DNA from 2 places in the Pseudomonas khavaziana genome. Region 1 is predicted to be linked to the other one. Evidence: riboswitches for the same ligand, from Rfam matches in the RefSeq annotation. Region 1 holds a riboswitch; the other holds the start of a gene.
What was found. A riboswitch is a leader RNA that binds a small molecule or an ion and turns the genes downstream of it on or off. The one in region 1 is predicted to bind cobalamin.
Positions count from the first base shown of each region.

Region 1 (7,718 bases):
TATTAGAGAGCGGACTCTTTGATAAAATTAGAGGTAAAAATGACGGAATAAGCCTGGAAGATCTCAAGCCTGCGTCAGTTGACTATAAAGCTCTATCGGACTACGACCTGCTTAAAGTGGTTCTTGAAAACTTCGATGAAATCAGCGGTGGTGACACGTATCTGAATTTTAAAGAACTGGAGCAAGCCGCCGGGAAGCGCCCAAGCGAAAAAAGTTATAGCGTGGCAACTATCGGAAGTGCCGATGCGCTTATCGAACGTTCAGAATTATGGAAAAGAGTAGATATCGGCGTTGGTTTCTTAGGTGTTCCAGGCCACCATGACTCGAGGGCCGACAAGACGAACTTCAGGCATGTAATAGCAAAACTAGATCCTGCCTATGTCGAGTTTGAAATGCGCTATGCATTTCATTACTGAAGCGATTTCATCACCGCTTCATCAATAGGAAATGAGGCGCGCGTTTGAGCTGACCCAACGCATTTAAACACACCAAATAGGGCGCTATAATGGCGCCCAAGCCTGAGATATGCAGATGATGTGAAAGTCCTATTCCCGCGAGTTCAAAAGAAAAACCCCGCGTCGGACACTAGGAATAGGCCCACTTAACCGGAACATCACTAATGATGTCGGGTGTATTTATCGGACCGTGGCTTTTGAGAAAAAAGTCAAAACGGCCGTTACCCGTCAGATCGATAGCCAACCTCGACTGATTGGTGTGGCGGTTGTAACTCAGAACAGCTTGACCAGATTCACCCGATAGCCGCCTTACAAACGTCAACGCGCCAATACCGGCGTTTTTCAACAAGGCCGAAATGTCGATTTTGTCGGTGCCACTCACAAAATCCATGATCAGGTCAGGGTTTTCCAACGTGGAATCGCTGCCGTGGTCATAAGCAAAGGTATCCGCCCCCCCTGCCCCCCTCAGCCAATCGGCGCCCGCTGCGCCCTTGAGCACATTGTCCGCATCGTTCCCGATGATCGCATCATGACCATAACCGCCGATTGCGTTTTCAACCGTAACGCCTTTGGCAATAGAAACATTCCCCCGCAAGCCTCCAACATCGGAATAGGATTCAGCGTTGAGATTGACGGTCTGGTTTTGGCGATATTTGGAAAAATCCAACGTGTCGTTACCTCCACCGTCCCACACGCAGAATAATGCCGTATTCCTGGGATGATCGAGTTGATAATAGTCTCGACCCGAATTGGAGTTAAAACCGTAGGTGGTGTCTGAATTACGTGTCCTATAATTGGCACCATATACCCGCTGGGCAGCAGCAATGTCACCCATCAATGGTGCAGCAGAGTACTTTCCCTTATGGTTCTGACCACTTAAGTTGGCATCGAAGTAGCTCATGACAGTATGACCACGCGTATCCTGGGCATAGACGGCGTCGCGATAGTAACTGGGGTAGGTGGAATCGCCGCTATTGTCATAGTCCGCAGGATGCAAAAGGCCCAGCCCATGCCCTATTTCATGGGTAAGCGTATATCGGCCATGATTGTTAAGTGCAGGGGCCGCATTCGTGCCATAACGGGGATTGATGAGGACTTTACCGTCTGCGCCTGGCAATTGGGCGAATGCAACCCGGGGCTCCTCACTGTTGGAAAAAGCCAGGTGCCCTTCCCCACGGCCAGTATGCTCTTCAAAAGACACGTTCGCCACATCGGCCCAGGACTGCATGGACAGTCTGGCCTGGCTTTTTTGGGTGGCATTGAACGCTCTTTCCCCTTCCCCCTGGGTATCGAATGTATAGGAGACTTGCGTGACACCATCACCATTGCTGTCATTCCATTTCCGGCCGCTCCGAGTGAGGTGCTGGGCGATCTGGTCCACGGTAAAAACCGGCTTATCAAGACCCGGCATTGGCCTCAAATGCGGGTCGGATGTACGCAACGTGGGATCGGAAGAGCTGTTTTGTTGAGTCTCTACGGAAGAGCTATAGAAGCGTTGCACGCTGTTGGTTATCTGCACAATAGGCACCATCACTTTTGACTATTTGAGGGAGACAAAACCACAACCACGAGCATCAGTAGGGAGAAACGCAAAAAGCGTTCCCGGACAGCTTGCCCAACGATTCAACGCCTGCATCACTCTAAATAACCAAGATACGAATGGAGCACTAGTTCACTGAACATGCCGCCTCAACAACCTATTGAAAAGTAACTAAAAGCCCGAACAACCCAGTTACACCCATACAATATATTTTTATATTTCGGCAACAGAAAGAATAACCTTTCTTCCTTTTGAAACATTTGAAATGTTCATATTCTCCTGCATTAGCTAACGACAAGTGAATAAAGATTCTGGGCACGTACAGGGCCACCTCTCTCGCCCCCCTGGAGCGCATTCCGCCATTTGACGTAAGCGCTCGTCGCATGCTCTCCTACACATCTTGTTTCGGGTGCCCTTCACAGGGTGAAACGGGAAACCGGTGCGCCATAGACCTATGGCAAGTCCGGTGCTGCCCCCGCAACGGTAAGCGAGCGAAGCGTCAAATCCACTGTGCTGTGCATGGGAAGGAGACGCTTATCAGGTGGAACTCTTCCAAGAGCCGCCCCTCGCAAGCCCGGAGACCGGCCCGAAAAAATCAGATAACAAACCCGCGGTGGGCGGGCGCTGTTCAGAACCCTGCGTGCCTGGCTCGCGTGGTTTGCATGCGCTCGTTTCACCTCTGACACCTGATAGGGACGCGCCATGTCGATCACCACCAGCACCTCGCACTCCACCAGCAGCACTGCAACCTTGAGCCAACGCCTGAGCGCCGCAATCGGTGCGTCGATCCTTGGCGCGTGCCTGGTATATTTCGCCGGTTTCTCCCATATCGAGGCAGTGCACAACGCGGCCCACGATACCCGCCACAGCGCCGCGTTCCCTTGCCACTGAGGCCTGCCGACATGATCAAGCGTATTGCCCGAACCGCAGGGTTCACCGGCTTGTTCGCCGCCCTGCTGCTGACCCTGCTGCAAAGCTTGTGGGTCGCACCGTTGATTTTACAGGCGGAGACCTATGAAAAGCCGCCGGCAACCACCGAAGTCACCCATGAGCATGCCGGCGCCGCTGCGCACACCCACGACGCCGAGGCCTGGGAGCCGGAAGATGGCTGGCAGCGCGTGCTGTCGACCACTGGTGGAAACCTGGTGGTTGCCGTTGGTTTTGCGCTGATGCTGGCCGGCCTGTACACCCTGCGTACACCGACCCGCACCGCTGAGGGCTTGCTCTGGGGCCTGGCGGGTTACGCGACCTTTGTGCTGGCACCCACCCTGGGCCTGCCACCGGAATTGCCGGGCACGGCTGCGGCTGACCTGACGCTGCGCCAGAGCTGGTGGATAGGCACCGCTGCCTCCACCGCCGCCGGTATTGCGCTGCTCGTGTTCGGCCGCAACTGGCTGTTGAAAGTGCTGGGCGTGGCGATACTTGCCGTGCCCCACGTGATCGGCGCACCGCAGCCGCAGGTGCACTCGATGCTGGCCCCGGAGGCTCTCGAGACACAATTTAAGATTGCCTCGCAGTTGACCAACGTGGCGTTCTGGCTGGCCCTGGGCTTGATCAGTGCCTGGCTGTTTCGCCGCCACCACGACGATCGATACCCGGCATGATCCTGGTGGTCGGCCTGGGGTGCCAGCGCGGTTGTGATGTTCACACCCTGCTGGGCCTGTTTGACGCCGCCCTCGCCGAGGGCGGTATCGAACCCCAGCGTATCAACGCCCTGGCAAGCCTTGATCGCAAACAGGATGAGCACGGTTTATTGGCCCTCGCTCACCTGCTGGGTCTACCGCTGCAGTGCTTCAATGCCGAACAACTGGCCGGTTATGAACACCGCTTGAGCCATAAGTCAGCGGTCGCTTTTGCCCATGCAGGCTGTTATGGCGTCGCCGAAAGCGCTGCCCTGGCCCTGGCCGAACACCTCTCGGGCAGCCCATCCCGCCTGCTGATTACCCGCCGGAAAACCGCCCAGGCCACTTTTGCATTAGCCTGCGCCGGTTAAAATCTCGATAATTGCCGTTATCGATCATGAATAATCTTCATGCTCGTCCGTTTTTCAACAGGAATCCCCCCATGACCGTCTACTTCATCGGCGCAGGCCCCGGAGACCCGGAACTGATCACCGTCAAGGGCCAGCGGCTGATCCGCAGTTGCCCGGTGATCATCTACGCGGGCTCGCTGGTGCCTGCGGCGGTGCTGGAAGGCCATCAGGCGCATCAGGTGGTCAACAGCGCCGAACTGCACTTGGAGCAGATCATCGACTTGATCAAGACCGCCCATGGACAAGGCCAGGATGTGGCACGTGTGCACTCTGGCGACCCAAGCCTGTATGGGGCGATTGGCGAACAGATCCGTCACTTGCGTGAGCTGGGCATTCCCTTCCAGGTCATCCCTGGGGTCACGGCGATAGCCGCTTGCGCGGCGCTGCTGGAAACCGAGCTGACCCTGCCGGACATTGCCCAGAGCGTAATCCTGACCCGCTATGCAGATAAAACCAGCATGCCCGCCGGTGAGGACTTCGACAGCCTGGCCCGGCACGGTACGACCATGGCGATTCACCTGGGGGTCAATCATCTGGAGAAGATCGTCGCCGAGTTACTGCCGCACTATGGCGCCGATTGCCCGATAGCCGTGGTGCACCGTGCAACCTGGCCGGATCAGGATTGGGCGGTGGGCACCTTGGCGGATATTGCCGAAAAGGTCGCGGCCAAGGGGTTCCGGCGTACGGCGTTGATTGTGGTGGGCCGGGTGCTGGCCAATGACACTTTCAGTGAGTCTTCACTGTATCGGGCGGGACATGCGCACTTGTACCGACCTTGACTTTTTACTTAATAAAATCAAAGCAACACACTGATTTAACTGAATAAATAAAAATAGAATGTGGAAGGGGGCTTGCCCCGATGTCCATAGGTATCAACACACTTCATAGCAGTTAACGGCAACCACGATGCGCAGCGAGCCGCTCTTGATCTTGCTCTGCTTTTGATCCTAGGCGCCCCGTTAAACCACGCTGGCCGGAATTCGACAGGGATTTGGGGGGTAAACCGGCAGGGATGCCGGTTTAGCCGCCCCGCGCCATGGATGGCGCGTGGCGGCGGCCCCCCAAATCCCTGTCGGATTACGGGCACACCGAGCCCAAGCGAGGTGCCGAGTGGTGGGGCAAGAGCGTTTTGGTTACTTTTGCGCTTTTCAAAAGTGACCCGCCGTAAGGGCGGAACCAATAGCGGCCGTCACCTAAACAATGGATATGTACTCGATCCAACCGAACATCCTGGTCGGCTGTGAGGCCGCCATCGGGAGCAAGCCCCTCCCACACTTAATCTTTATTATTAGATAGATATCACAAGCCCATGAATTTTAAGCATAAAAAAACGGCGCTCACGGGGCGCCGTTTTTTCTTCGCAGTGAACACCTTACTCAGTAGTAGGCATTTTCTTTCTGCGTGTGGTCAGTCACATCACGTACGCCCTTGAGCTCCGGAATGCGCTCAAGCAAAGTGCGCTCGATGCCTTCACGCAGGGTCACGTCTGCCTGGCCGCAGCCCTGGCAGCCGCCGCCGAATTTCAATACGGCGATGCCGTCATCCACTACGTCGATCAGGCTCACCTGGCCGCCATGGCTGGCCAGCCCTGGGTTGATCTCGGTTTGCAGGTAGTAGTTGATGCGCTCGTTGACCGGGCTATCGGCGTTGACATTGGGCACCTTGGCGTTGGGGGCCTTGATGGTCAACTGGCCGCCCATGCGGTCGGTGGCGTAGTCGACCACGGCGTCATCGAGGAAGGCTTCGCTGAAGGCATCGATGTAGGCGGTGAAGCTTTTCAGCCCCAGGGCGGTGTCTTCAGGCTTCTCTTCACCCGGCTTGCAGTAGGCGATGCACGTCTCAGCGTACTGGGTGCCAGGCTGGGTGATAAAAACGCGGATACCAATACCCGGGGTGTTCTGCTTGGACAGCAGGTCAGCCAGGTAATCATGGGCGGCGTCGGTAATGGTTATGGCAGTCATGGAAACTCCTCACAGGCTTGCCGGCAGTTTACGCCAAATCATTACAGAGGTACAAAGTCCTAGTATTTTTGTCGGGAAATAATTGCGCGATCTTCAACACCCAACAAACGCTTGAGCCCGCGATAGGTGCTCTTCTCCAGCCAGTGATAGCTCGCATAAGCGCCCACAGCTATCACGACGATGCACACCAGCAGCATCGCGTAGGGGTCTACCTCCATCCACTGGGCAACAAAATACCCCACGGCGAGCACAGGCACGTGGATCAAGTACACCGAATAAGAACAATCCCCGAGCAACTTCAAAAAGCGGGAACCTTGAAACCAAGGCTCCAACGCCACACAACTGATAACTATTATCGCGCTGGGCACTCCCCACTCCAGCGCACGCGGTATATCTGCCCCGTGATAAATCGCCGTTAACGCAACGACGATACCCAGCACCGGCAGCCACGGCCTGGCCTGGCACCAACCCCGTCGATACAGCATGCCGAGCATAATGCCCATCAGAAACTCCAGCACAATATCGTTGCTGTAGAACCCGCTGACCAAGCCCAGGGCGGGGCCGATATAGCACACCAAAAACAACAAAGTTGCCGCGACCCACAACCGATAAGATTCGCGAGCCAACAGAGCGACTGAGAACAGCGCATAGAACAACATCTCGAAGTTCAGGGTCCACCCAACACCCAGCAGTGGATAAACCTCCACGCCAGGTTCGCTTGGAGCGGCTATGAACAGCAGAGACATGAGCACATAACTCGGCTCAAGGTGCTCCTGGGGAAACACCGACGGCACAGTCGCAACCAGAACAATCATCAACAAGGTGTAAAACCAATAGGCCGGAACGATCCTCGCCACGCGCATGAGCATGAAACGCCAAGGGGTCAGGGCTTTGTCCGCGGTCGCAAGGAAGATCACAAAGCCACTGATGACAAAGAATATATCCACCCCGATACCGCCTTTATCGGCCAGCAGGTATTCCAACGCGTTGTGTGCCTCAAAGTCGAAAAACAACTGCATGAAGTGAACACCCACCACCATCCACGCCGCCAAGGCGCGTAGTGCCTGCACTGAAATCAACATCGCGGAGTACCTTTTCCCAGTCTATCGGTAGATATCCGACTGCTTCAGCGCCCGCGTGGAGAGATGACCGGATTAATCCGGTAGTTATAGGTTCTCATAGCGGTTCATGTCCAATACGCCCTCTTCCACCGGCGTGGTTTCATGAATGTATCGCGACAAGTCGTGGAAATACTGCCAAAACAACGGGTGGCTGCGGCGCACGCCCCAGCGGTCGACAATCTGCTCAAACGCCTTGGCATCCTGGGCCTGCTGCATGCGTGCGACAAACTCAGGCACTTCCTGGGCCGGAATATTGAACATGAAGTTCGGGTAACTGCTCATCACACCAGGGTAGATGGTCAGCGTGTCCAACCCCGGCTGGTAGCGATAGGCCTCCCCCAGCAGGAACGCCACGTTACTGTGGGCACGGTTGCGCAGCATGCTGTACACCACACGCTGACCGCCGGTGGTCTCGATGCGCAGCATCGTGGCCTCGGGCAACTGGTCGATCACCTTGAGCCCCGCCGCAGGCCGTGAAGTCAGGCGGCTAAGCGCCTGTTCGGCATCCTGCAGGCCTGGGTCGATAGCGGTGCGCGAGCAATAGGCCCCCGTGCAGCGGTTGATCGGATCCGGGCTGGCGTTCAAAGCGCCGTAACGTGCCAGCAGTTG
Region 1 covers NZ_CP129946.1:2,947,753-2,955,470, reverse strand. The annotation lists gene QYQ93_RS13040 (hypothetical protein) at 1-416, shown strand, start outside; gene QYQ93_RS13035 (M10 family metallopeptidase C-terminal domain-containing protein) at 586-1,974, opposite strand; cobalamin riboswitch at 2,386-2,599, shown strand; gene QYQ93_RS13030 (CbtB domain-containing protein) at 2,698-2,886, shown strand; gene QYQ93_RS13025 (CbtA family protein) at 2,898-3,599, shown strand; gene QYQ93_RS13020 (cobalamin biosynthesis protein) at 3,596-3,988, shown strand; gene cobM (precorrin-4 C(11)-methyltransferase) at 4,060-4,806, shown strand; gene nfuA (Fe-S biogenesis protein NfuA) at 5,404-5,988, opposite strand; gene QYQ93_RS13005 (acyltransferase) at 6,048-7,070, opposite strand; gene QYQ93_RS13000 (fatty acid cis/trans isomerase) at 7,155-7,718, opposite strand, start outside.

Region 2 (7,718 bases), 1.8 Mb from region 1:
AATTGCGCCACCGGTCCCAGGCATAACACCGCCAGGGGCTTGGCACCGGGCGGCAAGCCCAGCAGCTCGGCCAGGGCCTGGGGTTCGAACAGCGAGACCCAGCCCATGCCCAAGCCTTCCACGCGCGCCGCCAGCCATAGGTTCTGAATTGCACAGGATAGAGACGCCATGTCCATTTCCGGCAGGGTGCGGCGCCCGAAGATATGGCGCTCGCGATCATCCATCAGTGCGGCCACCAATACCTCGGCGCAGTCGTTGATGCCTTCGACCTTGAGCTTCATGAACGCATCGGAGCGCTCGCCCAAGGCTTCGGCGGTGCGCACGCGCTCTTCTTCCACCAACTGTTGAATCTGCCCACGCAGGGTGCGGTCGCTGATGCGGATAAAACGCCAAGGCTGCATCAGGCCGACGCTGGGCGCCTGGTGCGCAGCCTGGAGCAGGCGCTGCAGCAGTTGCGGGGCGACGTTGCCGCCAGTGAAGTGGCGCATGTCGCGGCGTTCGGCGATGGCGCGGTAGACAGCGTCGCGGTCGGCCTTGGGGAAGGCGTTGTCAGTCATGGCCTCATCGGGGGCAAGCCCCCTCCCACATTGGATTGGGTTTCAACTCGGTCAACTGTGGGAGCTGGCTTGCCTGCGATAGCGGTCTCAAGGTCTGGCGCGAACAACGCGGCCACCGCGCCAGGATTCGACGGGAAATAAAAGTGCACGTAGGACGCGGTCATCCGCCCTTGGCGGTACACCGCTTCGGCACCGCGCCCACCGTTGGGGCTCAGGCCGCGGGCAATTGGCGCCCATTCGGTGTTGGTCAGGGAATGGTGGTAGGTGTGGCCGCGCAGGACGCCTTCCGGCAGTTCGACGCTTTGCAGAGCCAGGGCTGCAAGTTTCTTTTGCATCACTGCATCGCCCTGCAGCAGGCCCACCAGTTCGGCACGAGAACCGTGCACATCGGTGAGCGAATCGAGCAGGTAGAGCATGCCGCCGCATTCAGCAAGCAGCGGTTTACCGGCGCCGTGATGCGCACGGATGGCCTCCAGCATCGGGATGTTGGCCGACAGGGCCTGGTGGTGCAATTCCGGATACCCGCCGGGCAGATACAGACTGTCAGCTTGCGGCAGTTGGCGATCATGGATCGGTGAGAAAAAGCTCAGCTCAGCGCCCATCCCCCGTAACAGGTCAAGGCTGGCGCCGTAGGTAAAGGCAAAGGCTTCGTCACGGGCCACGGCGATGCGCACGCCGGCGAGCAACGGCTCGGCCTCGATCACGGCGGGCGCGGCAAAGGTCACGGGCGGCGGCAGGGCCACTTCACAACTGCTGCCCAGGGCCTGGGCGGCGGCGTCCAGGCGCACATCGAGGTCATTCAATTCACTGGCTTGCACCAGGCCCAGGTGGCGGCTGGGCAGTTCGATGCCGGTCTCCCGGGACAACGCGCCGTACCAGCGCAAGCCCTCGGTGAGGCTGCCTTCGAGCAACTGGGCATGACGCAAAGTACCGACACGGTTGGCCAGCACGCCAGCAAACGGCAGGTCGGGTTGATAACGTGCCAGGCCCAGGGCCAGGGCGCCAAAGGTCTGGGCCATGGCGGTGCCATCGATCACGCCCAGTACCGGCACGCCGAAGTGCCGCGCCAGGTCGGCGCTGGAGGGCGTGCCGTCGAACAAACCCATCACGCCTTCGATCAGGATCAGGTCAGCCTCCCCTGCCGCTTCCCAGAGCAGACGGCGACTTTCCTGCTCGCCCACCATCCACATGTCCAGTTGATACACCGGCGCCCCGCTGGCGCGCTCGTGGATCATCGGGTCGAGAAAATCCGGGCCGCATTTGAACACGCGTACCTTGCGTCCCAGGTTGCGATGCAAACGCGCCAGCGCGGCGGTGACGGTGGTTTTGCCCTGGCCGGACGCCGGAGCGGCGATCAATACGGCCGGGCAATGACGGGGCTGATTCAAAGTTCGACGCCTTTCTGGGCCTTGATACCGGCCTGGAACGCGTGCTTGAGCATGCCCATTTCGGTGACCGTGTCGGCCATTTCAATCAGTTCCGGCTTGGCGCCGCGGCCGGTGACCACCACATGCTGCATTGGCGGGCGGGCTTGCAGGTCGCTGAGTACCTGATCCAGGTCCAGGTAGCCGTGCTTGAGGGCAATGTTCAGCTCGTCCAACACTACCAGGCCGATAGAGGCGTCTTGCAACATTGCACGGGACACGGCCCAGGCCGCCTCGGCGGCGGCGATGTCGCGCTGGCGGTCCTGGGTTTCCCAGGTGAAGCCTTCGCCCATCACATGGAAACGCACCTGCTCGGGAAAGCGCCGAAAGAACAGCTCTTCGCCGGTGCTGTTGCGGCCCTTGATGAACTGCACCACGCCGCACTGCATGCCATGGCCCATGGCGCGGGCCAGCATGCCGAAGGCCGAGCTGCTCTTGCCTTTGCCATTGCCGGTCAGTACCAGCAACAGGCCGCACTCATTCGGCGAATTGGCGATGCGCTCGTCGATCACGGCTTTTTTGCGCAGCATGCGCGCCAGGTGGCGTTCGTCGCGGTCAGGGGAATCGGTCATGGCAGCTCTCCGTTGGGGCTGGACAAAAAACGGCGGGCAGGAAAAAGACAAAACAGACAGCCAAGCATCGCCCACCGTGATGCTGTTGAATGTTCAAGGCCGGTCTCCGGACTCATGAGTGGCGCGTCGTATCGATGCAGCCGAGGGCGCGCCTTCCCATATCGCGAGCGATACAGTGGCAAACAGCACCGTCTTGACTCATTTACCGTTGCGGGGGCAGCGCCGGAATCGCGGCAACACTGTGTACAAGTGCGCTCACTCACCGGCTTCCCTGTTTCACTCTGCCGACGCGCACGCCACAGAGCACCTGGAACAAGCCGCGAAGGTTAGTGGGTTGGGGGTGGAGCGTCAATTAAAGCTGGCCTGGTACTTGAACCATCCGTACACCCTGCTTCTCTACCCTTACAGGTATCAAGGAGAAAACCATGCATAAAACCCGACTCGCCTTACTGATCATGCTCGCCGGCGGCCTCGCCGCCTGCGGTGAAAGCTCAACCTTGCAGGTCTCCGACGGTACCGGGCCCGCGCCCAAGCTGCCGGAACCGAACAAGACTCTGGTCCCCACCGTCAATATCGCCCCGGCCATTGGCTGGCCTGAGGGCGCCAAGCCAACTGCTGCTGCCGGCACCCAGGTTGCCGCGTTCGCCGAGGGCCTGGATCACCCGCGCTGGCTTTACGTGCTGCCCAATGGCGACGTGCTGGTGGCCGAGACCAATGCGCCACCCAAGCCGGACGATTCCAAAGGCGTGCGCGGCTGGGTAATGGAAAAGGTCATGGGCCGTGCCGGTGCCGGCGTGCCGAGCCCGAACCGCATTACGTTGCTGCGCGATGTCGATCACGATGGCGTGGCCGAAACCCGCACGGTGTTCCTGGAGAATCTCAATTCGCCCTTTGGCATGACACTGGTCGGCAACGACCTATATGTGGCGGACTCGGATAAGTTGCTGCGCTTCCCCTATCAGCCGGGTGAAACCGCGATCAAAGCCCAGGGCACCAAGGTCGTGGACTTACCGGGCGGGCCTTTGAACCACCACTGGACGAAAAACGTGGTAGCCAGCAAGGATGGCAGCAAGCTGTATGTAAGCGTCGGCTCCAACAGCAACGTCGGTGAAAACGGCCTGGAGGCAGAGCAGGGCCGCGCCGCAATCTGGGAAGTCGACCGCGCCACCGGCAAGCACCGCATTTTCGCCTCCGGCCTGCGCAACCCTAACGGCATGGCCTGGGAACCTCAGAGCGGCAAGCTGTGGACGGCGGTCAATGAACGCGATGAAATCGGCAGTGACCTAGTGCCTGACTACATCACCTCAGTCAAGGATGGCGGGTTTTATGGCTGGCCTTTCAGCTATTACGGCCAGCATGTGGATGTGCGTGTCACACCGCAAAACCCTGATCTGGTCGCCAAGGCCATCGCGCCGGACTACGCGGTAGGCCCTCATACCGCCTCACTGGGGCTGACGTTCGCCGAGGGCAGCAGACTGCCCGCGCAGTTCAGCAATGGTGCGTTTATCGGCCAGCATGGCTCGTGGAATCGCAAGCCGCACAGTGGCTACAAGGTGATTTTCGTGCCGTTTGAAGGGGGCCAGCCAAAAGGACAGCCGGTGGATGTGCTGACGGGGTTTCTCAACAGCGATGAAAAAGCCATGGGCCGGCCAGTGGGTGTGGTGATCGACCAGCAAGGGGATTTGCTGGTGGCCGATGATGTGGGCAATAAGGTTTGGCGGGTTTCGGCAGCCAAGTAACCCATCTCAGGAGCACTATAAAACCAATGTGGGAGGGGGCTTGCTCCCGATAGCGGTGTAACAGTCAGCACATACTCAGCTGACAGATCGCTATCGGGAGCAAGCCCCCTCCCACATTTGGATCTGTGTACGACTTAAGGGTTGCGTGCCAGATTCCCGGGCAGCACTCGCTTTGCACTCAGGTAGGCATTCTGCCAATACGCTTTGGATAGCGTATCCAGCTTCACCGTACCGCCGGTTTGCGGCGCATGCACAAAGCGCCCTTCCCCGACATAAATCCCCGCATGGCTGACCCGCGAACCACCACCAGTGGCAAAGAACAGCAGATCACCGGTTTGCAGGTTCTGCTCGCTGACGTCCTGGGCACGCATCACAATCAGCTCGCGGGTGGTGCGCGGCAGGGAGATCCCGGCGGCATCGCGGAATACAAAGCCAATCAGGCCGCTGCAATCAAACCCCGAGTCCGGCGTGTTACCGCCCCAACGATAAGGCGTGCCGACCAGGCCCAGGGCGCGGAAGAGCACGTCTTCGGCAGCGGGCGAGAAATTCTGGGTAGCGTAGTTGAACACCGGCTTGGGCTTGACCGCTACAGGCGCGGGCGGCGGTGGACGGCTTGCGCAGGCGCTGAGCAGCGCGGCGCAAACAATAAGAATCAGGCGGGCCGAGGTCGACATGTGCAGAACAATCCTGGTCTGGATGCGGCTTTCGCTGCCGAACGTTGAAAACCAGAACGCGCAAGCAAAGCTCGCGCGAACGGATGACAACAATGTCCAGGGATTCTAGCGCTTACACGTCAAACTTCAAGTATCACTTTAACTTTACTTACTAGCGGTAACCGTAGTCGGGGCCATGGCGAGTGCGCGCTTGGCTTCGATGAAGGTTTTGCTCCAGTAGCTGTCACCCAGGTTATCGACCCGGACACCACCACTGCGGCGGCTGCTGGAGTGAATAAACTGGTTATCACCCAAGTAGATACCAGCGTGGCTGACACGCCCGCGACCACTGGTACTAAAGAAAAGCAGATCACCCGGCTTGAGGTTGTTGCGTGCGACCAACGGTGCATCCACGTTGATCATTTCGCGCGTCGAGCGAGGCAGATTCATGCCGGCTTCTTCACGAAACAGGTAGCCGATGAAGCCGCTGCAGTCGAAACCAGCTTCAGAGGTACCGCCAAAACGGTAACGGGTACCGATCAGAGACTTGCCGCGTTCAAGAATGCTGTCGGCCAGCAAAGGCAGCTGGTAAGGCTTGCTGCCGGAGAAATCGGCCAGTTCCTTTTCAGTGGCCAGCTCTTCCTCATAAACAGTGGAAGACTGGGCGGCGACAAATTTTTGTTGAGTCTGCTGTTGTGGCTTCTGCTGCTGCTCTACCACCTGCTGAGGGTGGGAGGCGCAACCAAACAACAGGGTAACGAGTGCGAGAGGCACGAGGGGTGCGAAGCGATTTAGCATGGGCACGACCGTGGCTGATGTGTAAAGAAGCCGAGACTATGCCCTCTATCACATCGATTTGCAAATTCAATCGTGATCTATGTGACTTCTGGTTTCGACTATGACATCTAAGCCGTAACTCCAATTATCGCTGCTGCTGCGTGGCCTGCTGGGCTCGAACGCGGGTTTTCTGGCGCCTGAAAAGTGCCGAACCGTGGCAAATCAACCGCTTACCAACCCAACGTCTCTTTCAGGAAAGGGATCGTCAATTTCCTTTGGGCCTGCAACGACGCCTGGTCGAGCTGTTCGAGCAAATCGAACAACGCGCTCATGCTGCGCGTGCCACGGGTAAGGATGAAGTGCCCGACTTCGTCGGTCAGGTGCAGGCCGCGACGGGACGCACGCAGTTGCAGGGCACGCAACTTGTCCTCATCGGATAGTGGGCGCATCTGGAAGATCAGCGCCAGGGTCAGGCGAGACTTGAGGTCAGCCAGCTTCACCGGCAGCTCACGCGGTGAAGTCGATGCGGCGATCAGCAGGCGCCGGCCGCTGTCGCGCAGGCGGTTGAACAGGTGAAACAGCGCTTCTTCCCATTCCGCTTTGCCGGCCACTGCCTGCAAGTCGTCGAGACACACCAGTTCGTACTGCTCAAGATTGTCGAAGATGCCGATACCGCGATCCATCAACTCGGCCAGGGGCAGGTACACCGCCGGCTCCCCCATCTGCTCGAAGCGCAGGCACGCGGCCTGCAGCAGGTGGGTACGCCCCACGCCATGCTTGCCCCACAGATAGATCAGGCTTTCAGTCCACCCGGCGTCGGCTTCGCAGAGCCGCTCGACATAGCCGAGTGCAGCGGCATTGGCGCCTGGGTAGTAGTTGATAAAGGTAGCGTCATCACGCAGACGCACACCTAGGGGCAGCTGAATCGGTTTCATGCTGACTGAACGGCTCCCATCGAACCGTTAGTGGCCTCTATGTAAAGTTTGCAAAGTTTATACCCGTGACGCCGGGCGCACAATGCAGCAGACCACAAGCAAAATCAAAGGTTTGCGTTAACCTGGTGAATTTACGCGGATTGTTTGACGCACCCGCCGCCATAAACAACAAACCCGGCCTGGGCCGGGTTTGTGACATCACGATTACAAATCAGGCTCATCGATGCCCGTGTACACGTCCGAATCCTTATACAAGTCGTGTACATGCCGTACCAGCACCATGATCACCGCCGCCACCGGCAGCGCGAGCAGGATGCCGGTAAAGCCGAACAACTCGCCACCGGCCAGGATCGCAAAGATCACTGCTACCGGGTGCAGGCCAATCCGATCACCCACCAGCAGCGGCGTCAGCACCATGCCTTCCAAGGCCTGGCCGACCATGAATACCGCGACAATCCCCAGCATCGGGTACAGGTCGCCGCCAAACTGGAACAAGCCCGCCACCAGCGCCGCACCGATGCCAATCACGAAGCCCATGTACGGCACAATAGCCGCCAGGCCCGCGATCAGGCCGATCAACAGCCCCAGCTCGAGGCCGATCGCCATCAGACCGGCAGCGTAGATAACCCCCAAGGCCAGCATCACCAGCAATTGGCCGCGGACAAATGCACCGAGCACCTCATGGCATTCTCCTGCCAGCGAGACGATGCGTTCTTCACGGTCACGGGGCAGCAGGCTGCGGATCTTGGCCATCATGATGTCCCAGTCCCGCAGCAGGTAGAAAGCCACCACCGGGATCAGCACCAGGTTGGTCAACCAGCCGATCAGCGCCAGGCTTGAAGCGGTCGCCTGGCTGAGCACCACACTGACGATGTCGGTGGTCTTGTCCATATGTTCGCTGATGGCCGCCTTGACCTTGTCGAACTTCCAGAAACCATCCGCCAGCCCAAACTTGGACTGCGCCCACGGCATTGCCGTGTGCTGCAACCAGTCGAGCATCTGCGGCGCCAGTTCATAGAGGCGAAACAGCTGCTTGGCCAACATCGGTACCAGTATCAACA
Region 2 covers NZ_CP129946.1:4,710,914-4,718,631, forward strand. The annotation lists gene bluB (5,6-dimethylbenzimidazole synthase) at 1-557, opposite strand, end outside; gene QYQ93_RS20915 (cobyrinate a,c-diamide synthase) at 554-1,945, opposite strand; gene cobO (cob(I)yrinic acid a,c-diamide adenosyltransferase) at 1,942-2,553, opposite strand; cobalamin riboswitch at 2,634-2,879, opposite strand; gene QYQ93_RS20925 (sorbosone dehydrogenase family protein) at 2,979-4,292, shown strand; gene QYQ93_RS20930 (C40 family peptidase) at 4,427-4,966, opposite strand; gene QYQ93_RS20935 (C40 family peptidase) at 5,111-5,743, opposite strand; gene hda (DnaA regulatory inactivator Hda) at 5,953-6,657, opposite strand; gene QYQ93_RS20945 (AI-2E family transporter) at 6,862-7,718, opposite strand, start outside.
Region 2: linked by a shared signal. The riboswitch ahead of cobO (cob(I)yrinic acid a,c-diamide adenosyltransferase) and the one ahead of QYQ93_RS13030 (CbtB domain-containing protein) in region 1 are both predicted to bind cobalamin.